3 regions of the Neorhizobium phenanthreniclasticum genome follow, and region 1 is predicted to be linked to each of the others. Evidence: predicted binding sites of a transcription regulator. Region 1 holds the regulator's gene; each other region holds the start of a gene.
The links. Region 1 encodes LexA, which represses DNA repair genes until DNA is damaged. Its sites were predicted from a motif close to TGTTCNNNNTGTGTTCNG; they were not measured.
Positions count from the first base shown of each region.

Region 2: ABK249_RS00780 (energy-coupling factor ABC transporter ATP-binding protein) is a predicted target of LexA. The motif match lies at 5,487-5,504, and genes of this name have one in related genera.
Region 3: ABK249_RS00615 (nucleoside triphosphate pyrophosphohydrolase family protein) is a predicted target of LexA. The motif match lies at 2,607-2,624, and genes of this name have one in related genera.

Region 1 covers NZ_JBEAAL010000020.1:117,099-127,018, reverse strand. Annotated here, with positions in the region: gene eno (phosphopyruvate hydratase) at 1-527, opposite strand, end outside; gene kdsA (3-deoxy-8-phosphooctulonate synthase) at 647-1,495, opposite strand; gene ABK249_RS23235 (VOC family protein) at 1,500-2,372, opposite strand; gene lexA (transcriptional repressor LexA) at 2,572-3,294, shown strand; gene ABK249_RS23225 (ComEC/Rec2 family competence protein) at 3,275-5,770, opposite strand; gene gltA (citrate synthase) at 6,060-7,349, shown strand; gene lpxB (lipid-A-disaccharide synthase) at 7,380-8,558, opposite strand; gene ABK249_RS23210 (LpxI family protein) at 8,555-9,445, opposite strand; gene lpxA (acyl-ACP--UDP-N-acetylglucosamine O-acyltransferase) at 9,452-9,920, opposite strand, start outside.
Region 2 covers NZ_JBEAAL010000001.1:153,671-163,590, reverse strand. Annotated here, with positions in the region: gene ABK249_RS00815 (TRAP transporter permease) at 1-553, opposite strand, end outside; gene ABK249_RS00810 (TAXI family TRAP transporter solute-binding subunit) at 730-1,665, opposite strand; gene ABK249_RS00805 (exodeoxyribonuclease VII small subunit) at 1,824-2,078, opposite strand; gene ABK249_RS00800 (histone deacetylase family protein) at 2,081-3,013, opposite strand; gene ABK249_RS00795 (acyl-CoA thioesterase) at 3,162-3,560, shown strand; gene ABK249_RS00790 (biotin transporter BioY) at 3,561-4,124, opposite strand; gene ABK249_RS00785 (energy-coupling factor transporter transmembrane component T family protein) at 4,152-4,757, opposite strand; gene ABK249_RS00780 (energy-coupling factor ABC transporter ATP-binding protein) at 4,754-5,431, opposite strand; gene ABK249_RS00775 (winged helix-turn-helix domain-containing protein) at 5,541-6,734, shown strand; gene glgB (1,4-alpha-glucan branching protein GlgB) at 6,904-9,111, opposite strand; gene treS (maltose alpha-D-glucosyltransferase) at 9,108-9,920, opposite strand, start outside.
Region 3 covers NZ_JBEAAL010000001.1:116,944-126,863, forward strand. Annotated here, with positions in the region: gene ABK249_RS00600 (YcxB family protein) at 1-377, shown strand, start outside; gene tldD (metalloprotease TldD) at 457-1,872, shown strand; gene ABK249_RS00610 (bleomycin resistance protein) at 1,869-2,315, shown strand; gene ABK249_RS00615 (nucleoside triphosphate pyrophosphohydrolase family protein) at 2,296-2,604, opposite strand; gene ABK249_RS00620 (sulfite exporter TauE/SafE family protein) at 2,730-3,521, shown strand; gene ABK249_RS00625 (polysaccharide deacetylase family protein) at 3,600-4,670, shown strand; gene pdxH (pyridoxamine 5'-phosphate oxidase) at 4,733-5,353, opposite strand; gene ABK249_RS00635 (RT0821/Lpp0805 family surface protein) at 5,411-5,869, shown strand; gene ABK249_RS00640 (DnaJ C-terminal domain-containing protein) at 6,168-7,280, shown strand; gene fabI (enoyl-ACP reductase FabI) at 7,433-8,251, shown strand; gene ABK249_RS00650 (histidine phosphatase family protein) at 8,273-8,860, shown strand; gene ABK249_RS00655 (DUF1344 domain-containing protein) at 8,995-9,255, opposite strand; gene ABK249_RS00660 (bifunctional diguanylate cyclase/phosphodiesterase) at 9,621-9,920, shown strand, end outside.

The sequences.
Region 1 (9,920 bases):
TCACGCAGCGTATCGGCGCCGACCGGCATGATCATGAATTCCTGGAAGTCGATCGGGTTGTCGGCATGGGCGCCGCCGTTGATGATGTTCATCATCGGAACGGGGAGGACATGCGCGTTCGGACCGCCCACGTAGCGGTAGAGCGGCAGGCCGGCGGATTCGGCGGCGGCCTTGGCGACGGCGAGCGACACACCGAGGATGGCATTGGCGCCGAGGTGCGACTTGTTCGGCGTGCCGTCGAGCGCGATCATCGTCTTGTCGATGTGGATCTGGCTTTCGGCATCGAAACCACCGATCGCATCGAAGATCTCGGTGTTGACCGCCTCGACAGCCTTTTCGACGCCCTTGCCGCCGTAACGCTTGCCGCCGTCACGCAGTTCGACCGCCTCGTGCGCGCCGGTCGACGCGCCGGACGGAACAGCTGCACGGCCAAAAGAACCGTCTTCCAGATAAACGTCCACTTCAACCGTCGGATTACCGCGGCTGTCGAGGATTTCACGGGCGATGATATCGGTGATGGCGGTCAAAAGACTCTCCCTGGGCTTGGACGTCGGATCTATACGGTTCGGGTCACTGAACATGTCCCACAGTCAGTGACACGAAAATTACAATGCAGCCGCTTTTCGCGCTTTTTCAGGCAGGCGCTTCAGGCAGCCTTTGCGACCGCATCGAGGGCAAGCAGCTTTTCCAGCAGCCGAGGCATGTCTTTGAGATGCACCATGTTCGGACCGTCAGACGGAGCATTGTCCGGGTCCTCGTGGGTCTCGATGAAGAGGCCGGCGACACCGACGGCAACGGCCGCCCGCGCCAGCGTCTCGACGAATTCGCGCTGGCCGCCGGTGGAGCCGCCCTGTCCACCCGGCTGCTGGACCGAATGCGTCGCGTCGAAGACGACCGGAGCGCCCATCGCCGCCATAATCGGCAGCGAGCGCATGTCGGACACCAATGTGTTGTAACCGAAAGAGACGCCGCGTTCGCAGAGCAGCACATTCGGATTGCCGCTCTGGGTGAACTTGGCCAACACGTTCTTCATGTCCCAGGGTGCCAGGAACTGGCCCTTCTTGACATTGATGACGCGGCCGGTTTTCGCCGCAGCGACAAGCAAGTCCGTCTGGCGGCAAAGGAAGGCCGGGATCTGCAGCACGTCCACCGTCTGTGCGACGATGGCGCACTGCTCTTCCGTGTGAATGTCGGTGAGAACCGGGAAGCCGAATTCCTTCTTCAGATCGGCGAAGATTTCCATGGCGCTTTCGAGCCCGATGCCGCGCCTGCCGGAAATCGACGTGCGGTTCGCCTTGTCGAAGGATGATTTGTAGACGAGCCCGATGCCGAGCTTGTCGCAAAGCTCCTTCAGCGCACCCGCCATCATGAAGGCGTGGTCGCGGCTTTCCATCTGGCACGGGCCGGCGATCAGCGACAGGCGGGCATCCTGTGCGAAGACGACCTTGCCGTGCCCTTCGCCGACGGAGACGCGCGGATTGGCGGAGACTTCCATGAGACTATTCCTCGAAACCGAACAACACACCCTGGCCGGGCGCCGCCTGGACCAGCACACGGCCCTCCCGACGGACGAATGCGACGTCATTAGCAGCAAGGATGATCTCTGTCACGGCAAGATCGGCAGTCTTGAAGATGATCGCCCGGCCGCGCAGACCTTCGGCATTCGGCAACGGCGCAAGGGCGAATTCCGATTCGAGATCTTGATCCTGCATGACGCGGATGCGCGTGTTCGAAGCGACAAGCTCCACGGCCGCAGCTTCGATCCCGGCTTTCGCAAGCAGCACCTCTTCGAGCAGGGGCGCAAAATCGTCGGGCGATGCGGCCGAAAGAACGATCTCGCTCAAGCCGGTCACCGTATTGGAATGGCGTTCCAGTTCGCCTCGATCGGCCGGCAGCGGATTGATCCGCTGTGCAGAGAACAAGAAGAAATCCGGCGCATGCTCGTCTCCCGCAAAGGCCAGCCGGAAGCTTGCCTCAGTCTCGGAACCGTCCGGCATCTTCACGCCGCGGGAGAATTCCAGGATATCGCCCGCGGAAATCCCGCGCAGCCTGAAACGCGCGTGATCGGCTGCCGCATCGCCCGTGGCAACCGCGAGGGCCGAAAAGCCCTGACTGTTACGCGCCTTGCGGAAGTCGAGATCCCGGGCGGTGAAGACATTGCCGCGCTTGGCCGCGGCTGTCGCCTGACGCCGGTTGGCGATCGCCAGCGGCTCCAGATAGGCCCCATCCGAGAAAAACACGCAGGCATTGGCCGTGCCGAAAGGATGAAAGGCCTCCGGCGCAACTGTAAATCCGAGTTCTGCCAGTCGCGAACGCGCGACGGCAAGGTCCGCCACCGGCAGAACGAGATGATCGATTAGTCTAGCATTCACGCGAGAGCCCCCAGAATCCGGAATCGCAGCACTACATTGGCAGCGGATCGGCTTCGAGCAAGTGGTGTCGAAAGAGATATGTTGCAGACATCCATGAAGAAAAATCATCATACTTCACGAAAATTTAGGGACTTGCGGAACACATATGGAACATATAGTGTATGTTCTTGATTTGTTTCCGACTCTCAAGGTGCCAAATATGCTCACGCGCAAACAGCAGGAATTGCTTCTGTTCATTCACGAACGCATGAAGGAATCCGGCGTGCCGCCCTCCTTCGACGAAATGAAGGACGCGCTCGACCTCGCGTCGAAGTCCGGCATCCACCGGCTGATCACCGCACTGGAGGAGCGCGGCTTCATCCGCCGCCTGCCGAACCGGGCACGTGCCCTTGAAGTCATCAAGCTGCCGGAAGCCTATCAGTCGAGCCTGCAGCCACGCCGCGGCTTCTCGCCGAGTGTTATCGAGGGCAGCCTCGGCAAGCCGCAGCCGGTCGCTGCCGCTCCGGCCAAGCCCGCAGCCAACGACGATCTCTCCAACGCCACCACGGTTCCCGTCATGGGCCGCATCGCCGCCGGCGTGCCCATCTCGGCGATCCAGAACAACACGCATGATATCGCAGTGCCCGCCGAGATGCTTGGTTCCGGCGAACATTACGCGCTGGAAGTCAAGGGTGATTCGATGATCGAGGCCGGCATCCTGGACGGCGACACGGTGATCATCCGCAACAGCAACACCGCCAATCCGGGAGACATCATCGTAGCGCTGGTGGACGAGGAGGAAGCGACGCTGAAGCGCTTCCGCCGCCGTGGCGCCTCGATCGCGCTGGAAGCCGCGAACCCGGCCTACGAAACCCGGATATTCCCGCCCGACCGGGTAAAGGTCCAGGGCAAGCTGGTCGGCCTCATCCGCCGTTACCATTGATCAATTGCCGAAGCGGTTCCGGGAGCGCCGAGGCGAACATCTTGTTCCGCCAGTCATAGTGGCGATGCCTGCTCCAGGGGCGGTCATGGCCGGCCATGGCGGGGCGAATAGTCCATTGCCGGATGTCGGCTGCGCCGTGCAGGGAAATTTCGAGCGCACCAGTCTTTCGCAAAGCATTGCCGTTGATCATCAATGCGCCGGAGCGGCAGTGATCGAAACGGGCGCGCGGCGCGATGATGATATGGGCGGCATCGCAGGCCGCACCGGCATAACGGCTGTCTTCGACGGAGGCTATGTTGGTGCCCCCGGAAGTTTTCACCCCGCAGAAGACACGCGGCTCGCATACGAAATGACCGGCAGGCACCTGCCTGATGCGGGACCGCGCCGTCTCGATTTCGGCCTGCGTCAGCTCGCGGCGCTCCTCAGGCTTCCCATCGGGCGGTTTATCTCTTGCTGATGACACGTCCGGTTTTATGGGATCGCCCAGGAGAAGTGCCCGTTTCCACTGGCCGTAGATGAAATCGGGCGGACGGGTGCGGTTGGTGGCAATACCTTCCCTGCCTATCACGGCAATCATCGTTCCGTCCTCGGCAACTAGAATATCCGGCAGGGGCTTCGATCGTTCGTGCCAGGAGAACAGCAATGCGGCGGCAACGAGCGGAATGCCGACCAGCCGAAGCCTGCTTCTCAAAAGGGTCAGCAGAAGAAAACCGGCCGTGGAGACAGGCAGGAACCAGGGATGCTGACGACCGATACCGGCGTCGCCGCCCCAGGCCGCGACATGTCTTGCTATGGAGATCACCGCTTCCAGGCCGAGACCCATGAGCTTCAGGAAAGGCGCATCGAGCCCGAACGGTACGAGCAGCATGCCGACCAGTCCGGCCGGCATGACCACGAAAGAAATGATCGGCATGGCGGCGAGGTTTGCCGCCAGGCCGCCGTAGGTCGCAATCCGATGGAAATGCTCGACCGAAAAGATCGCCGTCGACGTGCTGCCGATCAGGGTCGTGGCAAGAATGCCCGCAATGAATTTCCAGGAAGCCAGTACCGGCGTCACCACAGGGTGACGAATTTGCAGCGGTTCCGGATCGTGCTTTTTCGATCGATTTTTCCAGAGCGCATAACCGGCGACCAGCGCTGCGGTAGCCGCAAAGGACATCTGGAAGCTGGGCCCCAGGATTTCCGAGGGCGAAACGGCGATAATGATCAGGGCCGAAAGCGCCACGTTGCGCAAGCTGATCGACGGTCGGTCGAAGAAGACTGCGACAAGCATGACCGCCATCATGATATACGCCCGCTCGGCCGAAACACCGAAGCCGGAAATCAGGTAATAGGCGGTCGCCATCACGAGCGCGCCGGCGGCAGCGATCTTCTTCACCGGATAGGCCTGGGCAAACCCGGGAAAAAACGAAAGGACAGTGCGGACGCCGACAAAGAAGATGCCGGCGGCAAGCGCCATGTTCAGCCCGGAGATCGCGACGATATGGGCAAGTCCGGAAAGCCGGAGCGCCTCGGTGGTCTCCTTGGAAATAGCCCGGCGTTCGTCGGTCACGATCGCGGCTGCGAAGGCGCCCGCATCGCCCGGCACCGTTTCGCGAATATGGCTTGCAATGGCGCTGCGCAGATCAAAAAGCCCGCTTTCGAATTCTGCAATCCAGGCTCGCGGCAACGCCGGGCCTGCCTCCTTATTCGGCACTCCATAGAAAAAACCGACGGCGCCGATACCATCGAAATAAGAAGAGAAGGCGAAATCGTTAAGCCCCGGCAGCGCAGGCCCCGAAGGCGGCGATATGCGTACCCGGCCGCTGATCGTCTCGCCGGTTTCCGCAGATTCGTGCCGCGCCCTGGCAAGCAGCGACACCCGCTCCGGAGGGCGTCGGATCTCGGGATTGGCTGTCCGTCCGACGCGGACTAAATAGCGCCAGCGTCCATTCGCATCGATTTCCCGCCGCTCGACCACGCCGGTCAGTTCGGTCGTCACCGGCGAGTCGAGAACGACTGTACTTTGCCTCCATGTTTCCAGCTCCGCGAGCATCATGCCGCCGAGAAAGAGTGCGGCGGCGACCGGGATGATACGTGCCATGCCGAATTGGTGACGCGTTATGGCAGCAATTATGGTGCATGCGAGAAAAGCCACAAAAAACGGCAGAAAAGCCGGATCTTGCGGCAAGGAGAACCAGCATGCGGCCCCTGCACCGACGACAACGGGAACGAAGAGGAAGCCATGCCCATGCGCCTCCTCTTCCAAGATCATGGACGGCGCATTGCGCCACAGGCGCTTCAAACCCACGGATATACGATGCGGAAGCGCCCTCCCCGGATGCACCACCGACCTTCGTTCGAAGGCTGGAGAAAGCTCCGAAAGATGCCCCTGGTCCACCGATCGGGATGCGTCTTCGCCGAACGCGAAATCCATCGGCCTGGTTGCCGGCCGCCCCGTCTTGATCAGCTTCGGAAACGCAGTGTCTTCCGACATGAAACGCTAAGCCCGCCCCGTCGCCAAATCATGCGACGATGCAACCTGCGCGTTTCCCGCCCTCCCGTCAACTGCCCGGGAAACCTCAGCAATCCCAGAGACCTGAACCGGGTTGCAACAACAAGTTGGAAGCCCAAGCAAAAGCGGTTGCCTAATATTCTTTCGCGCTGCACAAAATGCTACCAACGACTGCTTGGCATCAGCTTTCGGATCATATAGCAAAGCATCGGACGCTTAATTCTTGTGGCGCTTTTTGGGCGCCACGCCGCCAAAAGGTTGGAGGATCAGCATGACGGATAAAAGCGCAAACGTGGTAGTCGGCGACAGACAAGTCGATCTGCCGATCAAGTCGGGCTCCATCGGTCCGGACGTAATCGACATCGGCTCCCTCTACAAGCAGACCGGTACCTTCACCTACGATCCGGGCTTCACTTCGACAGCATCTTGCGAATCCAAGATCACCTATATCGATGGCGACGAAGGCATCCTGCTGCATCGCGGCTATCCGATCGAGCAGCTCGCCGAGCACGGCGACTTCCTGGAAACCTGCTACCTGCTTCTCTACGGCGAACTGCCGACCGCCGCCCAGAAGAAGGACTTCGACTATCGCGTCACGCATCACACGATGGTGCACGAGCAGATGAGCCGCTTCTTCACCGGCTTCCGCCGCGACGCTCATCCGATGGCCGTCATGTGTGGCTGCGTCGGCGCACTTTCCGCCTTCTACCACGACTCGACCGACATCACCGATCCGCATCAGCGCATGGTCGCTTCGCTGCGCATGATCGCCAAGATGCCGACCCTTGCCGCGATGGCCTACAAGTACCACATCGGCCAGCCCTTCGTTTATCCGCAGAACAACCTGGACTATGCGTCGAACTTCCTGCGCATGTGCTTTGCCGTTCCGTGCGAAGAATATGTCGTCAATCCGGTGCTGTCGCGCGCCATGGACCGCATCTTCATCCTGCATGCGGACCATGAACAGAACGCATCGACCTCGACGGTCCGCCTCGCAGGTTCCTCCGGCGCCAACCCGTTCGCCTGCATCGCGGCCGGCATCGCCTGCCTTTGGGGCCCGGCCCATGGCGGCGCCAACGAAGCGGCACTCAACATGCTGACGGAAATCGGCACGGTCGACCGCATCCCGGAATATATCGCCCGCGCCAAGGACAAGAACGATCCGTTCCGTCTGATGGGTTTCGGCCACCGCGTCTACAAGAACTACGATCCGCGCGCCAAGATCATGCAGAAGACGACGCACGAAGTTCTCGGCGAGCTCGGCCACAAGGACGATCCACTGCTGCAGGTCGCCATGGAGCTGGAGCGCATCGCGCTTACCGATGAATATTTCATCGAGAAGAAGCTCTACCCGAACATCGACTTCTATTCGGGCATCACGCTGAAGGCGATGGGCTTCCCCACCACGATGTTCACCGTGCTCTTCGCGCTTGCCCGTACCGTCGGCTGGATCGCCCAGTGGGCCGAGATGATCGAAGATCCGCAGCAGCGCATCGGTCGCCCCCGCCAACTCTACACCGGCGAGCCGATGCGGGACTACCTGCCGATCTCCAAGCGCTGATCGAAGCCAAATTCGAAATGAAAAACCCGGTCAAAGATGGCCGGGTTTTTTCTTGTCCAGAATTTCGAGAACGACGCCGGCCGCTGCTTCGCCCGGCGGCACAGGCACCTGCAGGCGCTGCCAGGTGAGATCAAACCCTTCCATCATGGCATACCGCTGCGTGGTATTGCTGGACAGCCGCTCCGCCCAGCGGCAAAGGCTGCCTGGCCGCACCACTTCGTTGATATATTCCGGCACCACAGGATAATCCGCGATCAGATTCGGCAGCGCGCCGGACCAGATCTTGATCCGCTTCGACATCAGCATGATCAGCCAGTCCGCCTTGTAGGCCGAGACGACGGGCACGTTCGAGAGGGCGAGTTCGAGGATGACGGTGCCGGAGGCGGCAATCGCCGCATCGGCTTCCGCGAAGGCTGCCCATTTGCTCTCCGCGTCGACGGTGATCTCGGGCTTGACCGGAAGGGCTGCCGCTAGTTCGCGCACCAGTTTCTCCTGGCGCGGTACGGTCGGCAGCAGGAAGCGTGCCTTGCCGTTGCGCGCGACGAATTCCCGTGCCGCTTCGCCGAACACCGGCAGCAGCGCCTTGATCTCGGCCGACCGCGAGCCCGGCAGAAGCAGGATGGTTTTCTCCTCATGCTTTACCTTCGCGGGACGCTCGGCGCGAATGCCGCGCACCTTGAGCAGCGACGGATCGTCGGTCAGCCGATGGCCGACGAATGTCGTCTCGGGACCGCCGAGCCGCTTCATCGCCTCCGGTTCGAAGGGCAGAACGGCCAACACGTGGTCGACATAGGCGAGCATCGCCGTGGCGCGATATTCCTTCCACGCCCAGACGCTCGGGCAGACATAGTCGATGATCGGCAGATCGGGCAGAGCCGCCCGCACCTTCTTCGCGACTCGATGGGTGAAATCCGGGCTGTCGATGATGACCAACACATCCGGCCTGGCGGCGACGATCGACGCGGCCGTCTGGTTGATCCTTCTAATCAGGTTCGGCAGGCGGGCCAGCACCTGGGTGAGGCCCATGATCGACAGTTCGGAAAAGTCGAAAAGCGAGGCCAGGCCCTGCGCCGCCAGCGCATCACCACCGACGCCGATCAGGTCGACCGGTCCGCCATGAGCCGCCTTCAGCGCAGCAATCAGATCGCCACCCAAAAGATCGCCGGAGACTTCGCCAGCGACAACACCGACCTTCAAGGCCCTGCTCATGACAATCCTCCATTCAGCAGGCCGGAATTCGAAAGGCCAAGGTCGATGCCGAAGACGAAAATGCCTGCGGCATCCGCGGCAGCGATCATCGTCTCCTCCTCCAGTACCAACGCACGTCCGGCCTCCACAGCGATGCCTGCGAGCCCGGCCTTCACCGCATTCTCGACGGTCGAAGGGCCAATTGCGGGAAGATCTGCGCGCATATCCTGCTGCGGTTTGCAGAGTTTGACCAGCACTCCTTTTCGACGTGCTGAAATACGTCCCTCGGCGCGCAAGGTGGCGACCCGCTCCAGCATGCGATCCGTGCCCTCCACACCTTCGAGCGCAACCACGCGGCCGCCGACGCTCACCGCGCCCTGGCCGATATCGAGTTCTCCTAAGCGCCGGGCCGCCTCCGAAGCCATTTCGATATCGCGACAGTCCTCTTCGGAAGGCTTGTGGGCGCCAAGAGGCCCGGTCCTCGCCAGCAACCCGGGAGCGATCTCATGCGCGCCGATCACCCGGCAACCCTGCGCCTCGATAATGCCGATCGCCGCCTGCAGCAGCGCGTCGTCGCCGCCGGAGACCAGTGTGCGGACCAGTTGCGACAGCTTGCGCAGCGCCTTCCAATTGGGGCGAATGTCGCGCCAGTCCGGCCGCCGGGTAACCCCGCCGGAAAGCACGACGCGATCGATGCCTTTCTCGCGGAAAATCCGGTCGAAGCCGACGATGTCGGCAATGCTGGCCGTGGCAGTCTCGAAGCCGTCAAACCGTTGGTTGGACTCATTGCGCAGCGGAATGATAAAGGGATTTTCACCGGTCGCACGTGCGGCCTCCGCCAGGTGGACCGGCAGGAATCCGTTTCCGGCGATGATCGCCAGCCGGCCCTTCGGCGCAAGGCCCGGCACGGCAGATCAGCCCTTGCCGCGGAAGGGAGAAGAGAGAGCGCGGTCGCTGTCGGCCGCGATGAAATCAAGAATCTCGATCACTTCCTTGCAATCGGCATATTCATCACGGATCGCCGCCGCATTGGTGCGGATATTGCCCTCGCCTTCGAAGATCTGCTTGAAGGCGCGTCGCACCGCGTGGATGGTCGAACGCTCAATGCCGGCGCGCGTCATGCCGACCACGTTCAACCCGCCGAGCACGCCCGGATTGCCGTTCAGCATGCCATAGGGAATGACGTCGTAATTCACTGCCGAAAGCCCGCCGATAAAGGCCTGGCGGCCGATGCGGGTGAACTGGTGCACGGCGCAGCCGCCGCCGAGAATGGCGCGATCCGCCACATACACATGCCCCGCCAACATGACATTGTTGGACATGATGATATCGTTGCCGAGCTGGCAATCATGGGCGACATGGGAATTTGCGAGAAACAGGCAA
Region 2 (9,920 bases), on a different contig from region 1:
TACCGTAGGCGAAATTCTCGATGATCTGCTCGAAATCGTAGCCGCGATGCACGAAGGGGCCGGGCATGTACTGGCCGAAGAAGCAATAGGCCAGGAAAATGGCGGCGATGATCGTCAGCGGCAGTCCCATAAGGCGTCGCGCGCCTTCAAAGACGAGCACGATCAGCACGGTGCCGACGATCAGGTCCGGGGTGGTGAGAAATCCGCTTCTCTGGATCAGATCCTCATAGAATACCCAATTGTAGACGCCGGTAAGGAAGCCGAGAACACCGAGCGCCCAGAACCAGATTTTCCCGGCTGCGGTCTTGGCGACGAGATTGCCGAACAGCGCGAAACCCAGGAGAAGCAGGAAGCCCACATGCATGGCGCGCACGATCTGGCTTGCAAGTGTACCATAAGCCGCGGTCCAGAGCTGGAAGAGTGTGAAGGCAAATGCGATCCAGAAGGCAAGGCGTCCAGTGATCCCTTCGCCGAAACCGGCCGGCAAGCCCTCGATCGCTTCTTCAGCCGAATGCGGCCCGTTCTGGTGCTGCGGTATTGTGGATTCGGACATCGTTACTCCGGAATTTCCGTTGCCCCTCACCCCAACCCTCTCCCTGCTCGCGGGGAGGGGGACGTGCCCAGGGCCATCGAGGAGAGGTGGATGCGTTGCGGCATAAGTCCTTCTCCCCGCAGGCGGGGAGAAGGTGGTGACGACCGGATGAGGGGCGATTGCCCCTCAAGCCGAAATCACTTCATGAGGCCGATTTCCTTGTAATAGCGCTCGGCGCCGGGATGCAGCGGCACTGGCATGCCGTCGAGGGCCTTCTTCGGGTCGATCGCCTTGGCGGCGGCATGCGCGGCGGTCAGCTTCGGCAGGTTTTCAAAGAGCAGCTTCGTCAACTGGTAGGCGGTTTCGTCCGATACGCCCGAATGGGTGATGAGGAAGTTGCCGACGGCCGCAGTTTCCACCTCGGCGGTCTGGCCCTCATAGGTGCCGGCGGGAATGACGGCCGGAATATAGGGAGCGCCGATCTTCTCGACTTCCGCCTTCGGGATGGTCACGACATTGATTTTCAGTGATGTGGCGAGGTCGCGGATCGAGGCCACGCCGAGGCCGGCGGATTGAAGCGTCGCATCCAACTGGCGGTTCTTGATGAGTTCCACGGATTCGGCGAACGGCAGATATTCGGTCTTGCCGAGGTCCTTGTAGGACATGCCGGCGGCCTCGAAAATGGCGCGTGCATTGAGCTCGGTGCCGGATTTCGGAGCGCCCACGGACAGGCTCTTGCCTTTGAGGTCGGCCAGCGTCTTCACGCCGGAATCGGCGCTCGCCACGACCTGGATATAGTTGGGATAGATGGCGGCGATGCCGCGCAGCTTGTCCAGCTTGCCGGGGAAACCGGCCTCGGTATTACCCTCCCATGCCGCCTGGACGGAATCGCCGAGCGAGAAGGCGATTTCGCCACGGCCTGCCTGCAAGAGGTTGAGGTTCTCGACAGATGCCTTGGTGGCCTGCACCTGGGTGCGGGCGTCCTTGATACCCTGGCCATAGATCTCCGAAAGCGCCACGCCGAGCGGATAGTAAACGCCGGACGTGCCGCCGGTCAGCACGTTGATGAATTCTGCAGCTTTCGCGCCGACCGCCGAAAAGGCCGTCGAGACAGCCAGTGTCGCGGCGAACATGAGATTGATTTTGCTGGATTTCACGCCAAACATCACGATTTGTTCCTCCCAAGGCAACCATTCGAATGGCAGCTATCATGGGGAGGCGGTCACGGTGCGTCAATCGCTTTGTGACCTGATCATGGCGGGGGTCGTACGACTTTCGTGGTAAATCGAGACTACTCGCCGTCGAGCGGTTCGACGCTCTGCGGCTTGCCGGCGCGGTCGAGGCGGATTTTCTCGATGCGGTTCTCGGCGGCGGTCAAAAGGGCCTCGCAATGCTTTTTCAGCGCTTCGCCGCGCTCGTAGATGGCGATGGATTCGTCGAGCGCCACGTCGCCGCGTTCCAGCCGTGCGACGATGCTTTCCAGTTCGGCGACGGCCTTCTCGAAGGAATAGCCGCTTACATCGATGGATTCGTTGTTCTCGGTCATTCCTATCCTCTCATCAGTCTCATAATGTGCATGCCGGCCGATTCGGCCAGACCTTCAAGATCATATCCGCCCTCGAGCAGGCTGACGACCCGGTTGTTGGCATATTTGCCCGCAATCTCCATGACGCGTCCGGTTGCCCAGTCGAAATCGTCGCCGACAAGGTTGATCTGCGCCAGCGGGTCACGGTGATGGGCATCGAAGCCGGCCGAGATGATGATGAAGTCCGGCCGGAAGTTTTCAAGCGCCGGAAGCACCCGGCTCTTGAAGGCGTCACGAAAATGCTCGCTCCCGTTGTTGGGCGAGAGGGGCGCATTGACAACATTGTTCTTCTCGCCGGTTTCGTCCACGGCGCCGGTGCCGGGGTAAAGCGGCATCTGATGCGTGGAGCAGAACAGCACGGAGGGATCGTTCCAGAAGATGTCCTGCGTACCGTTGCCGTGATGCACGTCCCAATCGACGATTGCGACCCGCTCGACCCCGTGCGTCCGCTGTGCATGGCGGGCGGCGATGGCGGCATTGTTGAACAGGCAGAAGCCCATCGCCTTGTCTTTTTCGGCGTGATGGCCGGGCGGACGCGCCGCGACGAAGGCATTGTCCACCTTGTCCGACATGACGTCGTCGACGGCGGCCATCGCCCCGCCGATGGCGGTCAGCGCGGCCTGCAGGCTTTTCGGACTGACATAGGTGTCCGCCTCGATCTGGCGAATGATGTCTTCTTCGGGGATTTCCCGCATGACGGCGCGAAGGTATTCTTCCGGATGGGCGAGCAGAACCGCGTCCTCGTTGGCCTGCGGGGCCTCCCTGTGGTCAAGCCTGTCGAAATTCGGATGCTGAAGCGCGATCGCCAGGGATCGCAGCCGGTCGGCACGCTCGGGATGGCCTTCCGGAGTGCGATGTTCGAGGAAGATCTGGTGTTCGTAAAGGCGCGTGGTCATGGGGCGGCCTCTTGAGGTGCAATCCGGGGCGGACGATCTGGACATGGCGCAGATGCCGCTTTTTTTCAAGCCGCCTGCCTTCGTTCCGGTGCTTGTTTAGATTGAAGGAATGGTTTTACATGGCTAAGTTCTCAACTTAGAGGGTGTAGTGGTCAAGGATACGGTCAAATCGCAGGAATTCCGCGTGCCCTTCCGCGATGTGGACATGCATGGGGAAATGTTCCGGTCGGCCTATGTCGTGCGGGCAGAGGAGGCCGTCACGGAGTTCTGGCGCCGCCGCAAACTCCGCAAGGACGATCCGATCTTCACGGTGAGCAAGATCACCTGCACCTTCCACTCGCCGCTGAAGCTTGGCGATCTTGTGCATACCCATGTCGGCGTCAGCAAGATCGGCGGAAAGTCCGCAGGTTTTCTGGTGCATATGGTGCGGGAAGATCAGGCCGTGGCGGAAGCGGAGGTCGTGTTGACGGCTCATGATCCGCAAAGCAGAGAGCCGGTCGCTCTTCCCGAAGAGTTGCGGGATTGGTTCTATCAGTTCCTGGACTGATCAGACCCGTTGCGGCAGCAGCGGATAGCCGACCATGACTGCCCGGCCGGCAAAAGCCGCGATCAGCGCTTTAAGGACGTCGCCCGGAATGAAGGCGAGATCGCCCATGAAGGCGGTCGAAAGCCCGGTGCCCATGCCGTAGGCGAGATAGAGAATGCCCAACGCATGATCGACCACCACGCCGCCAAGCAGAGCGGCGAGGAAAAAGCCGGCGATCTGCACGATGCCGCTCTGCGAGCGGTCAACAAAGCGCTCGGAAAGATAGCCGGTGACGATGGCTGCGAAGCACCAGCCGACGAGATAACCGGCGGTGGGTGAGGCGAAAGTGGCAAGGCCGCCACGCCCGCCGGAAAGCACCGGCAGGCCGATTGCGACGAGAAGCAGGACGAGAAGGACCGCGAAACCGCCCCTTTTGGCGCCCAGCACGACACCCGCCAGCATGACACCCAGCGACTGCGCGGTGATCGGCACCGCAATGAAGCCAAGCATGATCGGCGGAATTAGTCCAAGGGCGACGATGATGGCGGCGAACAGCGCAGCCAGAACAAGATCGCGAGTGCTCATGGTTTTCACCTCAACTTCGTGACGATGTCATTTTCGTGCCCGGATGCCGCGGGCGTCGATGGCGGCGGCGATCTCGTCGGCGTTTCTGAGCGTCAGGATGATCAAGGGCACCACGAGCGTCAATGGCCCCGGCCTCAACCCACGGGCGTGGTGTGCGTCACGGATGGCTTGGTAGCGGTTCAGGATTTCCGGCACGAAACGGATCACAAGGCCGATCGAAAGGCCGATATCGGCCGCCCGAACAAGACCGATCCGTTCCAGTGGGCGGGCGGCCAGCGTGATCTCATCGATGAAATCTCCGATGTTCGTCGTCGCTGTGACGGCTGCGGCAAAAAGCGCCAGCCCAGTCAGCCGCAGGAGGACAACAAGCGCTTGCCCGGAGCTGTTGAGAAAGAGGGTAAAAACCGCAACGACCACGATCGTCAGCATGATCACCCGCAAACGAAGCCAGAATTGCCGCCATCCGAGCCTGAGCGAGGCGTAGGCACCTGCGCCGAGGATAGCGGCAACAGCAAGAAAAGCGGGCGCATCGATCAGGAACAGCAGGAAACTGATTGCCGCAAGCCCGAGGAGCTTTGCCCGCGGCGAAAGCCGGTGCAGGAACGTGTCGCCCTCGACATAGAGCGTCTTCATGCGGCGATTTCCCGGTATCGGGCAACAATTTCCCCAGGGAGTCCATCAGCAGCGAGCCGGCCCTCATGGAACAGCAGAACCCGGTCGAAATCGGCGATCAGCGAAAGATCATGGCTGATGACGATGATATTCTCGTCGAGGCCGCGGATCGTGCGTTCCACGAGGTCGCGGTTCTTCAAATCGAGCTGATTGGTCGGTTCGTCCATGATGAGGATACCGGGCTCGGTGACGAGCACGGAGGCGAGGGCTGCGAGCTGCAATTCGCCGCCGGAAAGCTCGTGCGCCCGGCGTCCGGCGAGATGGCCGATGCCGAAACGGGCGAGAATGCCGTTGACGGCAGCCTCTATCGCCTGCTTCGGCAGTTTCCGCGGTTTGAGCCCGAGCGCGATATCCTCCTTCAGGATCGGCAGGATGATCTGGTTCTGCGGGTTCTGAAAGATGAAGCCGACGTCGGCCCGCACCTTCTCGCCGTCCTTCACTGTATCGAACCCGTTGACGACCACGCGTCCGGCGGATGGTGCTACCAGACCGTTGATCATGCGCGCGAACGTCGTCTTGCCGGAACCGTTGAGTCCGATCACGCCGATGCGCCGCTCGGTCAGCGAAAGCGTCAGCGGATGGAGCACGATACGTTCCTCGAAGCGCGCTTCTGCCTGTTCGAACCGGATATCCAAGCCTCATCCTCGCTTTTTCAGCGGTCTATAAACCGGATGATGGGCAAGGGGAATTCGGAACCAAACATGAACGTTGAATATCAGGCGGCGGCATCCTAGTCTACCTTCCATGGCGATTCTCATTCCGAATGATCAGGCTAGACACATCTTCCTCGAACGGCAGCGGCTTTCCGAGCCGCCCGGCCTCGCGCTCACCAAGCCAGGTCTCCTGCAGCTCATCGACGATCTGGGCTTCGTCCAGGTGGACAGTATCGCGACCGTCGAGCGCGCCCATCACATGATCCTGTTCTCGCGCAACCAGACCTACAAGCGGGAGCATCTGACCGCCCTTCTGGAAAAGGATCGTGACCTTTTCGAGCACTGGACACACGACGCGTCGATCATTCCGGCGCGTCTTTTCCGTTACTGGAAACATCGCTTCCGCCGTCGCGAACCGATCATCGCCGAGCGCTGGAAAAAATGGCATGGCGAAGGTTTCGACGCAGCCTTCGAAGAAACGTTTCAGCATATCGTCGCAAACGGTTCGATCATGTCGCGCGACATGAAGGTGGAGGACCACAAGTCCGGCGGCTGGTGGAACTGGCATCCGAACAAGACGGCGCTCGAATATTACTGGCATACCGGCAAGCTCGCGATTGCCGGCCGCGCCAACTTCCAGAAGATCTATGATCTGATGGAACGGGTTATCCCGCCGCACCACCATGAGCCGGACGTAAGCCATGAGGAATTCATCGACTGGGCCTGCCGCAGCGCGCTGAAGAGGCTCGGATTTGCCACATCCGGCGAGATCGCCGCCTTCTGGGATCTGGTGACGCCGGACGAGGCCAAGGACTGGGTGAAAAGCCATCGTGACGAACTGACGGAGGTGCTGATCGCCTCAGCCAACGGCGGAAAACCGCGACCCTCCTTCGCTTTCACCGGATTCCCCGAGAACCTCGGCGATATTCCGGAGCCGCCGGCGCGCGTGCGGGTGCTCAGCCCCTTCGATCCGCTCTTGCGCGATCGTGACCGCGCCGAGCGGCTCTTCAACTTCTTCTACCGCATTGAGGTTTTCGTGCCGGAGCCGAAGCGGCAGTACGGCTATTACGTCTTCCCGCTGCTTGAAGGCAACCGGATGATCGGGCGCATAGATATGAAGGCCGATCGCAAGACGGGTGCGCTGGACGTCAGGCGGTTGTGGCTGGAAAAGGGTGTGCGTCCGTCCTCCGGACGACTGGAAAAGCTGGAAGCTGAATTGCTGCGCATCGCGCGTTTCGCCGGCGTCGACAAGGTGACCTATCAGGACGGCTGGCGGGGGGAATAGAGGCCAGTCGATGCGGTTTATTTGGCCCCTCACCCTAACCCTCTCCCCGCAAGCGGGAGAGGGGACGTGCCTACGTCACGCTGAGGCGAAAGCGGCACGGCATATCCCTTCTCCCCGCCAGAACGGGGAGAAGGTGCCGGCAGGCGGATGAGGGGCAACGCCGGAGCGGCTACTGTTTCTGCCTTAAAAACACCGTCGCAAGCGGCGGCAGGGCGAGCGATACGGAAAAGGCCTTGCCATGCGCCGGCTGGCGCTCCGTCCAGGCTTCCCCCTGGCCGAAATTGGAGCCGCCGTAGATTGCAGCGTCAGTGTTCAGAACCACGTCCCAGCGCCCCTCCACAGGAACCCCGATCCGGTAGCCATGCCGCGGCAACGGCGTGAAGTTGGATGCGATCAGGATGTATGCGGAACGGTCCTCCGCGCTTCGCAACATGGCGTAGACGGAATTTTCCGCGTCGTCGGCCACGGCCCATTCGAAGCCTTCATGATGCAGGTCACCGAACTGCAGGGCAGGCTCCTGCGTATAAAGCCTGTTCAGGTCGCCGACCAGCCGTTGGAGGCCAGCATGATCCGGCCGGTCGAGCAGGTCCCAGTGGACGGAGGCGTCATGGCTCCATTCCGTCTCCTGAGCGATCTCGCCGCCCATGAAGAGCAGTTTCTTGCCGGGATGACCCCACATGAAGCCGTAATAGGCGCGCAGGTTGGCGAGTTTCTGCCAATGGTTGCCCGGCATCTTGCCGAGCAGCGAGCCCTTGCCGTGCACCACCTCGTCGTGGGAAAGCGGCAGCATGAAGCGCTCGGAATAGGCGTAGATCATGCCGAAGGTCATCGCGTGGTGATGGTATTTGCGATAGACGGGATCGTCCTGCATGTAATGCAGCGTGTCATGCATCCAGCCCATGTTCCACTTGAAATCGAAGCCGAGGCCGCCTTCTTCCGGCTTCTTCGTCACATCCGGCCAGGCGGTCGATTCCTCGGCCACCATAAAGGCATGCGGGCAGCGATCATGGATGATGCTGTTCAGATGCCTTAGGAACTCGACCGCCTCGAGGTTCTCGCGCCCGCCATACTGGTTCGGGATCCATTCGCCCTCATTGCGGCTGTAGTCGCGGTAGAGCATGGAGGCGACCGCATCGACGCGCAGCCCGTCGATATGGAAATGCTCCAGCCATTCGAGCGCGCTGGCGATCAGAAACCCCTTCACCTCGTTGCGGCCGAGATTGTAGATCAGTGTATTCCAGTCCCTGTGAAATCCCTCCCTCGGGTCCTCATGCTCATAAAGAGCGGTGCCATCGAAGCGGGCAAGCCCCCAGACGTCGGTCGGGAAATGTGCCGGCACCCAGTCGAGGATGACGCCGATGCCCGCCTGATGGCAGCGATCGACGAAATAGGCAAAATCTTCCGGCGTGCCGTAGCGGCCGGTCGGCGCGAAGAGACCGAGCGGCTGATAACCCCAGGAGCCGCCAAAGGGATGTTCCATGATCGGCAGGAGCTCGATATGGGTGAAGCCGAGGCTTTCGGCATAGGGAACGAGCCGCTGGCTGAGCTCCACCCAGTCGAGCACCCGGTTACCCTCGTCGGTGATCCGCACCCACGAACCGGGATGCACTTCATAGACCGAGATGGCACCGTCGCCGATGAGGTCGGCGCGGCGGGCGCGCATCCATTCCTCGTCGGTCCAGCGGAAGGGTTTTGAGGAGGCGACGATCGAAGCGGTCGAAGGTGCGGCCTCGCTGGCGCGAGCGACGGGGTCTGCCTTCTGCGGCAGCAGATTGCCATGGGCGTCGATGATTTCGAACTTGTAGCGTTCGCCATGGGTGAGCCGGGGAACGAAAAGCTCCCAGATGCCGGCCTGAGGACGGAGCCGCATGGGGTGGCGGCGGCCGTCCCACGAATTGAAATCGCCGACGGCCGAGACGCGCCGGGCATTGGGCGCCCAGACCGCGAACCGTACACCCTCGACGCCGTCGACCTCCATCGGGATCGCTCCGAGCGTTCGTCCAAGCTCGTAATGGGTGCCCTGAGCGATGAGATGCAGGTCGAGATCGCCGAGCAGCGGAGCGAAGGAATAAGGGTCTTCCGTTTCCTGCACCGCGTCCGGCCATCGAATGCGGAAAAGATAGGGCGTAGTGCTGCCGGTCACGCCAGCGAACAATCCGCCCTCATGGATGGTTTCCAGTTCGGCCAGCACCTTGCTCGTATCTGCCTCCACGACCTGCACCGAAAGGGCCCCCGGCAGAAAGGCTCTCACGATGGTAAGGTCGCCGTACTGGTGGCGTCCGAGGATCGAGAAAGGATCGCCGTGCTGCCCTTCCACAAGGGCCTGCAAGCCCTCACGGACGGTACCGATCATCAGGTCGGAGCGCTCATATCTCATCGGGCGTTCTCCAGAAGTCTCGAGGCGATCGCCGAGAAGCCGGCAATTGGAAGCGGCAGCCAGTGCGGCCGACTGCGGACTTCATAGGCGATCTCGTAGGCCGCCTTTTCAAGGAGGAAGAGGTCGAGGATGCGGTCGCGGACCTCGTTGGATATCTTCAACGCGTCCGAACTTTCCGTGGCGTCGAAATAGGCCTGCAGAAAGGCGGGCTCGGCCATTTTGGTGAAACGGGCAACGAGCGCGTTGTGGCGGACATCATCCACTTCGCTCACAACCTCCCGATCGAGATCGGCAGAGGCCGCGAGATAACTGAGCGACCGCAGAAGCCCGGCGACGTCACGCAACGGATTGGCTTTGGCGCGGCGGTCGGAGAGATCGCGGGTCGGTTCGCCTTCGAAGTCGATGATATAGGCGTCGCCTTCCGCCACCAGAATCTGCCCGAGATGGAAATCGCCGTGATTGCGTGTCAGCAGCGTGCCGTCGATGGCTCCTGCAAGATGTTCTCCGAGCCGCAGAAGATCATTGCGGCGCTCCAGCAGCGACTTTGCCTCGGCGGCCAGGTCCGACTCCAGCGCTTCGATACTATCGGCAAGGATCGACAAGCTTTCGGAAATCCGTGTGGTCACCGCCTCGCGCGATTTGTCCGCATCAGCGGCGGTCGCCCAGACCGGCTTGAAATCCTCGTTGTCTGTTGGTTGCGCCAGTGCTACATGCAGTTCACCCAGCCGCCGGCCGATTTTGGCGACGAAGTCGGTGAGCGGCTTGAAATATTCGTCCGCCATGTCGCCGTCGATGCCGGTCACCATCGC
Region 3 (9,920 bases), on a different contig from region 1:
CGGCTGCGCTGATGCTGGTGGCCTGTCTTGTCTTGCTCCTGCAGGGCAATTTCACGCTCGCCATCCTGGCAGTCGTCGTAGCCTGCTTTCCGGCACTTTTCAGCGCCATCGTCTGGCGCGCCCATTCCGCCAATGCATTCGGCCGCTACGGACGGATGAAAGACCGTCGCGCGGATGTGAGTATCGACGCGGAAGGTTTCGGCATCGCCTCCGATCTCGGCACCGGAAACCTCACCTGGCGCAATGTCACCGAAATCTGGGAGCGTCCGCGTTCCTTCATGCTCTTCAGCGGCTCAAACGCCTTCAACATCCTGCCGCGCGAAACCATGCCGAAAGAGGCCCAGGCCTATCTGAGCGCGCGTTCAGTTCGAAGATAGACTTGCTTCGCCCCCGCCCCGGACCTACATCGGACGGGAGAGCGCGCGCGTCTTTCGCAGCGACGCCCAAGGAGCATCTATGAACACCGATCTTCTCAACCTTTTCGACTGCGACGAGACGAAGCTGCGTTCGATCCTTTCCGAAACGCTGTCCGGCGCCGACGACGGCGAGCTTTTCGTGGAGCACGCCCAGGCAGAATCACTCACGTTCGACAACGGCCGGCTGAAGGGCGGTTCATTCAATACAGACCAGGGATTTGGTCTACGGGCGGTCGCCGGTGAGGCTGTGGGTTACGCGCATGCGGGCGAATTGTCCGCAGCTGCCCTTTCACGCGCCTCGGATGCAGTCCGCGCCGTCACCGCCGGTTATGCCGGCTCCTATGCCGCCGCCCCTCAGCGCACCAACAAGAAATACTACGGCGACGAGAACCCGATCGGATCCCCAAGCTTCGAAGAGAAGGTCAAGCTTCTGACGGATATCGATGCCTATCTGCGCAACAAGGACGACAAGGTGCGGCAAGTGACCGCCACCGTTTCCGCAAGCTGGCAGGTGGTCGACATCCTGCGTGCCGACGGCCATCGGGTGCAGGATATCCGCCCGATGACCCGCATCAATATCTCTGTCGTCGTCGGCGAAGGCGACCGGCAGGAGAGCGGCTCCTTCGGCACCGGTGGACGCATCGGCTTCGGCGATTTCGTGACGGAAGGCAACTGGCAGACAGGCGCCGACGAGGCGCTGCGTCAGGCGCTTGTGAACTTGACCGCAATCGATGCGCCGGCCGGCACGATGGACGTCGTGCTCGGCTCCGGCTGGCCGGGCGTCATGTTGCACGAAGCGGTCGGACACGGGCTGGAAGGCGATTTCAACCGCAAGAAGACCTCGGCTTTCGCCGGTCTTCTGGGTGAGATGGCCGCCGCACCCGGCGTCACGGTCGTCGACGACGGCACGATCGATAATCGCCGCGGCTCGCTCACCATCGACGACGAGGGTACGCCCTCCGGCTATAACGTGCTGATCGAAAACGGCAAGCTCGTCGGCTACATGCAGGACCGCCAGAATGCCCGGCTGATGGGCATGAAGCCGACCGGCAACGGCCGCCGGCAGGGTTATGCCCATGTGCCGATGCCGCGCATGACCAACACCTACATGCTCGGCGGCGACAAAACGCCGGAAGAAATCATCGCGTCGGTGAAGAAGGGCATCTACGCCGTATCCTTCGGCGGCGGCCAGGTGGACATCACCTCCGGCAAGTTCGTGTTCGGCTGCACCGAGGCCTACATGATCGAAGACGGCAGGATCGGCCCTGCTATCAAGGGCGCCATGCTGATCGGCAACGGTCCGGATGCGATGAAGCGCGTCTCCATGGTCGGCAACGACATGAAGCTCGACACCGGCATCGGCAATTGCGGCAAGGGTGGCCAATGGGTTCCGGTCGGCGTCGGCCAACCGCACCTGAGGATGGACCAGGTGACGGTCGGCGGCACGAAGGCGTGACGCCGCATCGTTCCAATGCGCTGATCCCCGAGCTTTCCGTCAGCGATTGGAGGAAAAGCCGAGATTTCTATTGTGATTTGATTGGTTTTTCAGTCGTCTACGATCGGCCGGAAGAAGGTTTTGCTTTCCTGGCGCTCGACGAGGCGCAATTGATGATCGATCAGATCGGCATCGGCCGGGATTTCGATATAGCCGGAGCACCACGCGAATATCCGTATGGACGCGGGCTCAACCTGCAGATCGAGGTTCCGGCGCTCGACCCGATCCTCGCCCGGCTCGAAACCGCCGGAGTCTCACTCTACCTCGATCCCGAAGAGAAATGGTATCGCCGCGAGAAGAACGAGGCCGGCAACCGCCAGTTCATCATCGCCGATCCGGACGGCTATCTCCTTCGGCTCTTCGAGGATCTTGGTGAGCGCCCGCTCACTCGGCATCCAGCCTGAACAGCCATTTCCGTTCAATCGCCGCGGCAAGATCGATCCGGTTGTTGCGGGCAAAAAGCAGGATATGCCCGAGGAGATCGGCGGTCTCGTCGGCAAGATCGCGATTGAGGTCGTCCTCGCTCCGCCCCTTCTTGCGGCCGCGGCCGGTCGCGCGATTCCAGGCCTGGGTGAGTTCACCCACTTCTTCCTGCAGTTTCAGGACAAACCAATCGGGGTCGCGCTCGATGCCGTGGGTTTCGACATAAGCGGCAGATGCGGCCTCGAACTGGCCGGCAAGTCTCTCCAGCATAACGTTCTCCTTTTGTGCCAGAAGGAGGCGGTGATTCGTGATCCTTGTCCAGAGTGTTGCTTGACACCCCGGTGCAAATCCCGACAGGTGCAGGCCATCGCACGAATCCGCATGACGGCCTTCCCATGAACTCGCCCTCCCCGGTCGCCGCCTTTCTGGAATCATGGCTTCCGGGCCATGGACCCGCCGAACTCGCCTTCGTCTTCCTGGCGGCGCTGATCGCGGGTCTGGCGCGCGGATTCTCCGGCTTCGGCGGTGCGCTGATCTTCGTCCCGCTCGCCAGCGCCGCCACGAGCCCGAAAATCGCCTCCGCGTTGCTCCTCGTCATCGACGGGACGATGACGCTCGGCATGCTGCCGGACGGCTGGAGACGGGCCAACCGGCGCGAAGTCTATACGATGCTGATCGGCGCGCTGGTGGGCGTTCCGGCGGGCACGGCGTTGTTGGCTCTTCTGCCTTCCGTGACGCTGCGCTGGATCATCTCGGTCGTCGTGCTCTGCCTGCTCGTTTTCCTGATCTCCGGCTGGCGTTATCACGGCAAGCCAAAGACGCCGCTGACAATCGGCGTGGGGGCACTCGCCGGACTTTTCGGCGGGGCCGCGCAGATGTCCGGCCCACCGGTCGTCGCCTATTGGCTGGGTGGCGCCATTCCACCGCTGACGGTACGCGCCAACCTCGTGGTCTATTTCGCGCTGGCGACGGTGATTTCAGCGACCTCCTACATCGTCGGAAGCCTGCTCACCGTGGAGGTCCTGGCCATGGCACTGATTGCCGGGCCGGGCTATGGCCTTGGCCTCGCTGCCGGCTCGCAGCTCTTCGGTTTCGCATCCGAAGCGACATTCCGGCGCATCTGTTTTCTGCTGATCGCGATCGCTGCCATCGTCGGCCTGCCTCTCTTCGACGCGTTCCGTCCCTGACAGGATTCTGCATTTCATTCTTCAGCAAGGCTTAACAGGTCCGCGCGTAGGGTCGCGCCATTCGCAAAGAATACGGGCGTGATCTCAGTGGGGCATAAGAAGCGGAGGCTGCAGGCGCTCTGGCGCCGGGACGTCAAACGCCGGCTGGTCGCCGGCGGCCTCGATATGGCTGCGGCTCTCGCGCGGGCCGGAATGATGCCGAACGCGCGCGGGCGCGGCGCGATCTTCACCCTCCATCACGTCCGGCCGAAAAGGACGCGTCCACTGCAGCCGAGCGAGCATCTCGAAGTCACGCCGGATTTCTTAAATGACGCCATCGAGCGGCTCTTTGCGGAGGGCTACGAATTCATCCCTCTTGCGGATATCCCGTCGCGCCTCGCCGGTCCGACGAAACAGCCCTTTGCCGCCTTCACGCTCGACGACGGCTACAGGAACAATGCCGAATACGCGCTGCCCGTCTTCGCGCGCCATGGCGTGCCCTTCACGGTCTTCGTCACACGCGGATTTGCCGAGCGCACCCATTCGCTTTGGTGGGAAACGCTTGCCGAACTGCTCGGCCGGGAGCGGGAAATCTCCTTCGATTTCGGACATGGCGCCAAGATCACGGGCCTGACCTCGGAAGCCCTGAAATTCGATGCCTTCGACCGCTTCTCCAGATATGTCGAGGAGACCGAAGAGGCGATTGCCGTCTCCAACATCGACGCGCTGGCGCGCAGGCACGGCATCGATCCGCTGAAAATCACCGCCGATCTCACCATGGACGCTCAGGAACTCAGGGCGCTCGCCGCGCATCCGCTCGCCTCGCTCGGCGCGCATACGCTGAGCCACCGGGCGGTCGCCCGTCTTTCCCTGGAGGAAGCCAGCGATGAAATGCGGCAATCGGCAGATTATGTGGAGGCGCTGACAGGCGAGCGCCCAAAGGCGATCGCCTATCCCTACGGCACGCGTCTGGCCGTATCGGAACGCGACTCCATGATCGCGCGCGAACTCGGCTTCTCGGTCGCGGTGACGACGCAGCCCGGCACGCTCTGCGAAAAATATGCGAACCGGCTGACCGCCCTGCCGCGCATCTCGCTCAACGGTTATTACCAGCAGCCGCGATATGTCTCGGCACTCGCCTCCGGGATACCCTTCGCGCTCGGGCGATAACGCTTCCATCTTCCCACATGTCGTTATCCCGAAACCAGTTCCGTTTTCGGGCAACATGCGTCTCACGGATACATCCGCACCTTCTCCCAGGGACCGCCCGGTACAGGGCGGCGGAACTCGATTCGATCGTGCAGGCGGAACTGGCGGTCGTGCCAGAACTCGATCGAAACGGGCTTGATGCGGAAACCGGACCAGTAAGGCGGGCGGGGAATGTCTCCTATCGCGTACCTGGCCGTATATTCGGCAACCGCCTTTTCCAACGCGAAACGGCCTTCGAGCGGCCGGGACTGTTTCGACGCCCAGGCGCCGATCCGGCTGCCACGGGCGCGCGATGCATAATAGGCATCGGCCTCGGCGTCGCTCACCACCTCCACCTCGCCCCGCAGGCGCACCTGGCGGCGCAACGATTTCCAGTGGAAACACATCGCCGCCTTCCTGTTTGCGAGAATTTCACGGCCCTTCTGGCTTTCGAAATTGGTATAGAAGACAAAACCGTTCTCGTCATAACCCTTCAGAAGGACCATGCGGACATTGGGCATGCCGAATTCATCCACGGTCGCCACGGCGACGGCATTCGGATCATTGAGCTCCGTACGCTCCGCGTCCTTCAGCCAGGTTCCGAACAGTGCGAAAGGTTCGGTCTCCTCGGTGAAGTCACCACTTGTTAACTCGCTTTCAGACATATTGACTAAAATACTCCCGAAAAGTGCCCGAAGCTTCTCCATCGGACAGGATGCAAGGTGGTAGTGATATCAAAGTCGAAGAGTCGTACAAAGAGGTCCCTTGCCCTCAGCAAACGCTTCACCGCAATCCTCCTTATCGGTCTCTCACTTGCCGGCTGCACCAGCAGTCTGGATCTCTTCGGCAGTGCGGAAAAGATCGACCGCACCATCGCGACCGGCACCGTGCCCGGCACGGCCCAGCATACGGGTGCAGCACTCTCCGACGAGGCGACGGTCCGCAACGCTGTAACCTCCGCTGATCTCGCCAAGCTCGGCGAAGCATCGGTTCCGTGGGCGAACACCGCAACCGGCAGCGCTGGCGTCGTCTCGCAGATCCGCGAAGCCCGGAATGAAGGGCATATCTGCCGCGACTTCATGACGACGCGGCATTCCTATGAAGGTGTTGCAATGTTTTCCGGACAGGCCTGCCTTACCGGCAGCGGAGACTGGATGCTCACCGCGTTCGACCGACAATAGCCCGCGCCATCCTCACGGCGCGCGCCGGGATATTCCGCCTTTGCCTGCGCGCACCTACGAACAGAATTCCTTCCATGAAACTCTGAACCACTCTCGAAACGGTTTCTTAACCTTAACAACTACCGAGCCTGGTCGCGTAACTACTGATTCAGGAGTCTTGACCTAGATTTCTACCGAACAAGCAGACCATTTGCCGGAACATGAAGAACCGGCGAGTGGCTGTCGGAATTGTGACGAGTATCGGAGGGTCCAAGAATCAAGCGGGGGCCCGCCGCTTCAGGTAACCGGTGGTCCCACAATGCGTGATCCCTATTCCGTTCTGGGCGTGAAGCACAATGCCGACGCCACTGAAATCAAATCGGCCTGGCGCAGCAAGGCAAAGACGCTTCATCCCGATCACAATCAGGATGATCCGTCGGCGGCGAGCCGTTTTGCCGAAATCGGCCAGGCCTACGAGGTCCTGAAGGACCCCGAGCGGCGCAAGCGCTACGATCGTGCTGCTGAAATGCAGCAGACGATCCTGCAGCAGCGTCAGGCTGCGCAAGAAGCAGCCGAACGCGCCAAAGCCGCCAAAGCCAATGCGGAAAAGATCATGGAGGAGCTGGCGCGCGCCAACGCGCAGCGGGCCCAATCCCAAGCTCAATCATCTCAAGATCAGCCTCAGAATCAGTCAGGTTCGGCGGGAGAGACACCGGAGGAGGTGATCGAACGCATCTTCGGTGCAGCCGCAGCCGATCAGGCGAGGGCCCAGGGTCAGGCGAAAGGATCGGCACAGGCTGCCGGCGATACTGCCGAAACGGCAAAAGTCGACCCGAACGGCGAAAAACCTCCCCTGCCGGTCATGGCGGTAGACCTCATCGCCTCGCTCGTACGCCGCATCCGCGGCACCTCTCCAGCTCCTGAAAAGGCGCCGGATTTCTCCGTGGACGCGATAGTGACCGTCGAAGATCTGCTGAAGCAGAGCTGGGTTACGGTCAAGTTGAGTGACGAGCGCGAGGTCCGATTCGCCCTGGAAAAGGGCATGACCGAAGGTCAAGTGGTACGCCTCAAGGGTCAAGGCATCAAACTTGCCGGCATGAAACCGGGCGATCTTCTCGTCACGCTCAAGGTTGCCCACGACACCGCGTTCCGCATCGAAGGTTTCGATCTCCGTACGGTCCTGCCTATCTCTCTGGAGGACGCCGTGCTGGGTGCAGAAGCAACCGTCGAGACGCCCGAAGGCAACCACAGCATCACCATTCCGGCCTGGTCCGGTTCCGACCAGACGATCAGGCTGAGCGGTTTCGGTCTCTATAATGAGGCCGGAGATCGCGGCGATCTCGTCGTCGAACTGCGCATTATCCTGTGGGAAAAGCCGAACGAAAAGGTCACCGACCTGATGCGGCACATGCGTCACGGGCTCTACGTGTAGCGGATTACGCCCGAATATGACAGTTCCGCGTCGGTTTACACCGCTATGCACCCTTGATTACGTCCTTTAACACGAGATGAATGAAGCCAGCTTGAACGCTGGGGCTGCCTATGTCATAGGCAGCATTCGTCTAAAGTTTCAGGGGACTAGGCATGGTTCAGGCTTCCGGCCTCATGGCAGGCAAACGCGGCATCATCATGGGTGTTGCGAACAACCGTTCCATCGCATGGGGCATTGCCAAGGCCATTCATCAGCATGGCGGCGAAGTCGCATTCACCTACCAGGGTGATGCACTGAAGAAGCGTGTCGAACCATTGGCCGCCGAACTTGGCGCTTATATGGCTGGCCATTGCGATGTCAGCGATGAATCGACCGTCGATGCGGTCTTCGAAAACCTCGAAAAGCACTGGGGAAAGATCGACTTCCTCGTGCACGCGATCGGCTTTTCCGACAAGGACGAGCTGACCGGCCGTTACGTCGACACATCGGCGGAAAATTTCGCCAAGACGATGCAGATCTCGGTCTATTCCTTCACCTCCGTCGCACGGCGGGCGGAAAAGCTGATGACCGATGGCGGCGCGATGCTGACGCTCACCTATTACGGCGCGGAAAAGGTCATGCCGAACTACAATGTCATGGGTGTCGCCAAAGCCGCGCTGGAAGCGAGCGTCAAATATCTGGCGGTCGACCTCGGGCCCAAGAATATCCGCGTCAACGCCATTTCCGCCGGCCCGATCAAGACGCTGGCCGCTTCCGGCATCGGCGACTTCCGCTACATCCTCAAGTGGAACGAATATAATGCGCCGCTGCGCCGCACCGTCACCATCGAGGAAGTGGGCGATGTAGGACTCTACATGCTTTCCGACCTCTCCCGCTCGGTCACCGGCGAAACCCACCATGCCGACAGCGGCTACCATGTCGTCGGCATGAAGGCCGTCGACGCGCCCGACATCTCGGTCATCAAGGACTGACCGGCTTTCAGGACGTTTGCCGTGCTCATCTACATGATCCGCCACGGGCAGACGGACTGGAATGCCGAAGGGCGGCTTCAAGGCCAGAAAGACATCCCGCTCAATGCGCTCGGTCGGTCGCAGGCGGTGCGCAACGGCGAGCGGTTGCGTGAAATGATCGGCGCGGCGGAGGGTTTTGCCTTCGTCGCAAGCCCCCTGTCGCGTACCCGCGAAACCATGGAACTCCTTCGCGCCGCCATGGGCCTCGATCCCGAGGCGTATCAAATCGACGAGCGGCTGAGGGAACTTTCCTTTGGCGATTGGGAAGGGCATACGCTCAAGGAAATCAGCCGTATGTCTCCGGATCGCAAGCGTGCCCGGACGCGAGAGAAGTGGAGCTTCATCCCGCCGGGAACGACCGCCGAAAGCTATGAAATCCTCTGCTGGCGGATCGGCGCATGGCTGCAATCCGTCGATGGCCCGACCGTCTGCATCAGTCACGGCGGCGTCATCCGGTCGCTCTTCCGGCTGGTCGGCAACCTTGCCGAGGATGACGCAGCCGCCGCCCCGACCCCGCAGGACCGGATCCTCAGGATCGATACGGACCATAGCCGTATGGAGTGGTTTTAGCGCATCTGCGCCCGGAAAGGTAGCTCCCACCTACAAAGCTGCACGTTGTGCATTTCTAAAATCGACCCCGATTGCCGGCAGATGCTGCAATCTTCGAAATATATTTCAAATTACTCTTTTCTGATGTTTTCGGCTTACTGGACGACTTCCAGATCGTCGACAACCCGATTGCCATCCACGACGGTGTAGAAAACCAACACCTTCACGCCTGCCTCCAACCCTTCGAAGTTGAATTCTTCCGGCACCTTGTAGGTCTTTCCGTCATCCAACGTCAGGCTGTACGCCTTCGTATCCACCGACTTGATCGTCGCCTCGACATCCGCGCTTTGCGCCCAGCTGTTCAAGGGTGAAAAGATGCTGGCCGTGGTAAGCAGAGCAGCAATCAGGATACGCATCGTCGGTGCCTTTGGCGAAGTCGAGGTTGTTTTGTTTCGATGCACAGATAGCCCCCGGATTGTGGCGAAAATCGCCCGCCACCATGACATTTTCGGTACAAGTAATGACCTGATAGTTAACGCTTTTCAAGATTCTGGCGGCACCTTGCGGCCGGACTGCACAATTTCCGTCAGATCGAGTGAAGTATTTCCGGCGGCAAAAGGCCACGAGGTTTCCAGGTTGCTGTGCAATCGGAAATTAACTCCCTTCCAATAGGCTTTTCTCCATATCACAGAGGTTAACGAAGAGGTCTGCGCGATTGAAATTCCGGCTTCCGTCCGTTTCCAGATCCCTGCGCCCTTTTCGGAGCACCAAGGCCCCTACAATGATCGCATTCGTCATCGCGCTGCTGGTGATTGTGATCGGCGTTATCATTGACCGGCGCCACACTGAAGACCATCGCAGCGAATTGCGGGCGACGACGGAAAAGGTGGCAGGCCTCCTGGCGCAGCGACTCGCATCCCGCATCGAGACCGACGCCATGACGGCCGACCATCTTGTTCACGCATTGAGGAACGATGCACAAGGCTCGCCGCTCGCTTTCAAGAATTATGCCGACAAGGCGTTCCGAAACTGGAGGCATTTTTCCGCGGTCGCGATTGCGCCAGAATTCCGTCTCGGCCAA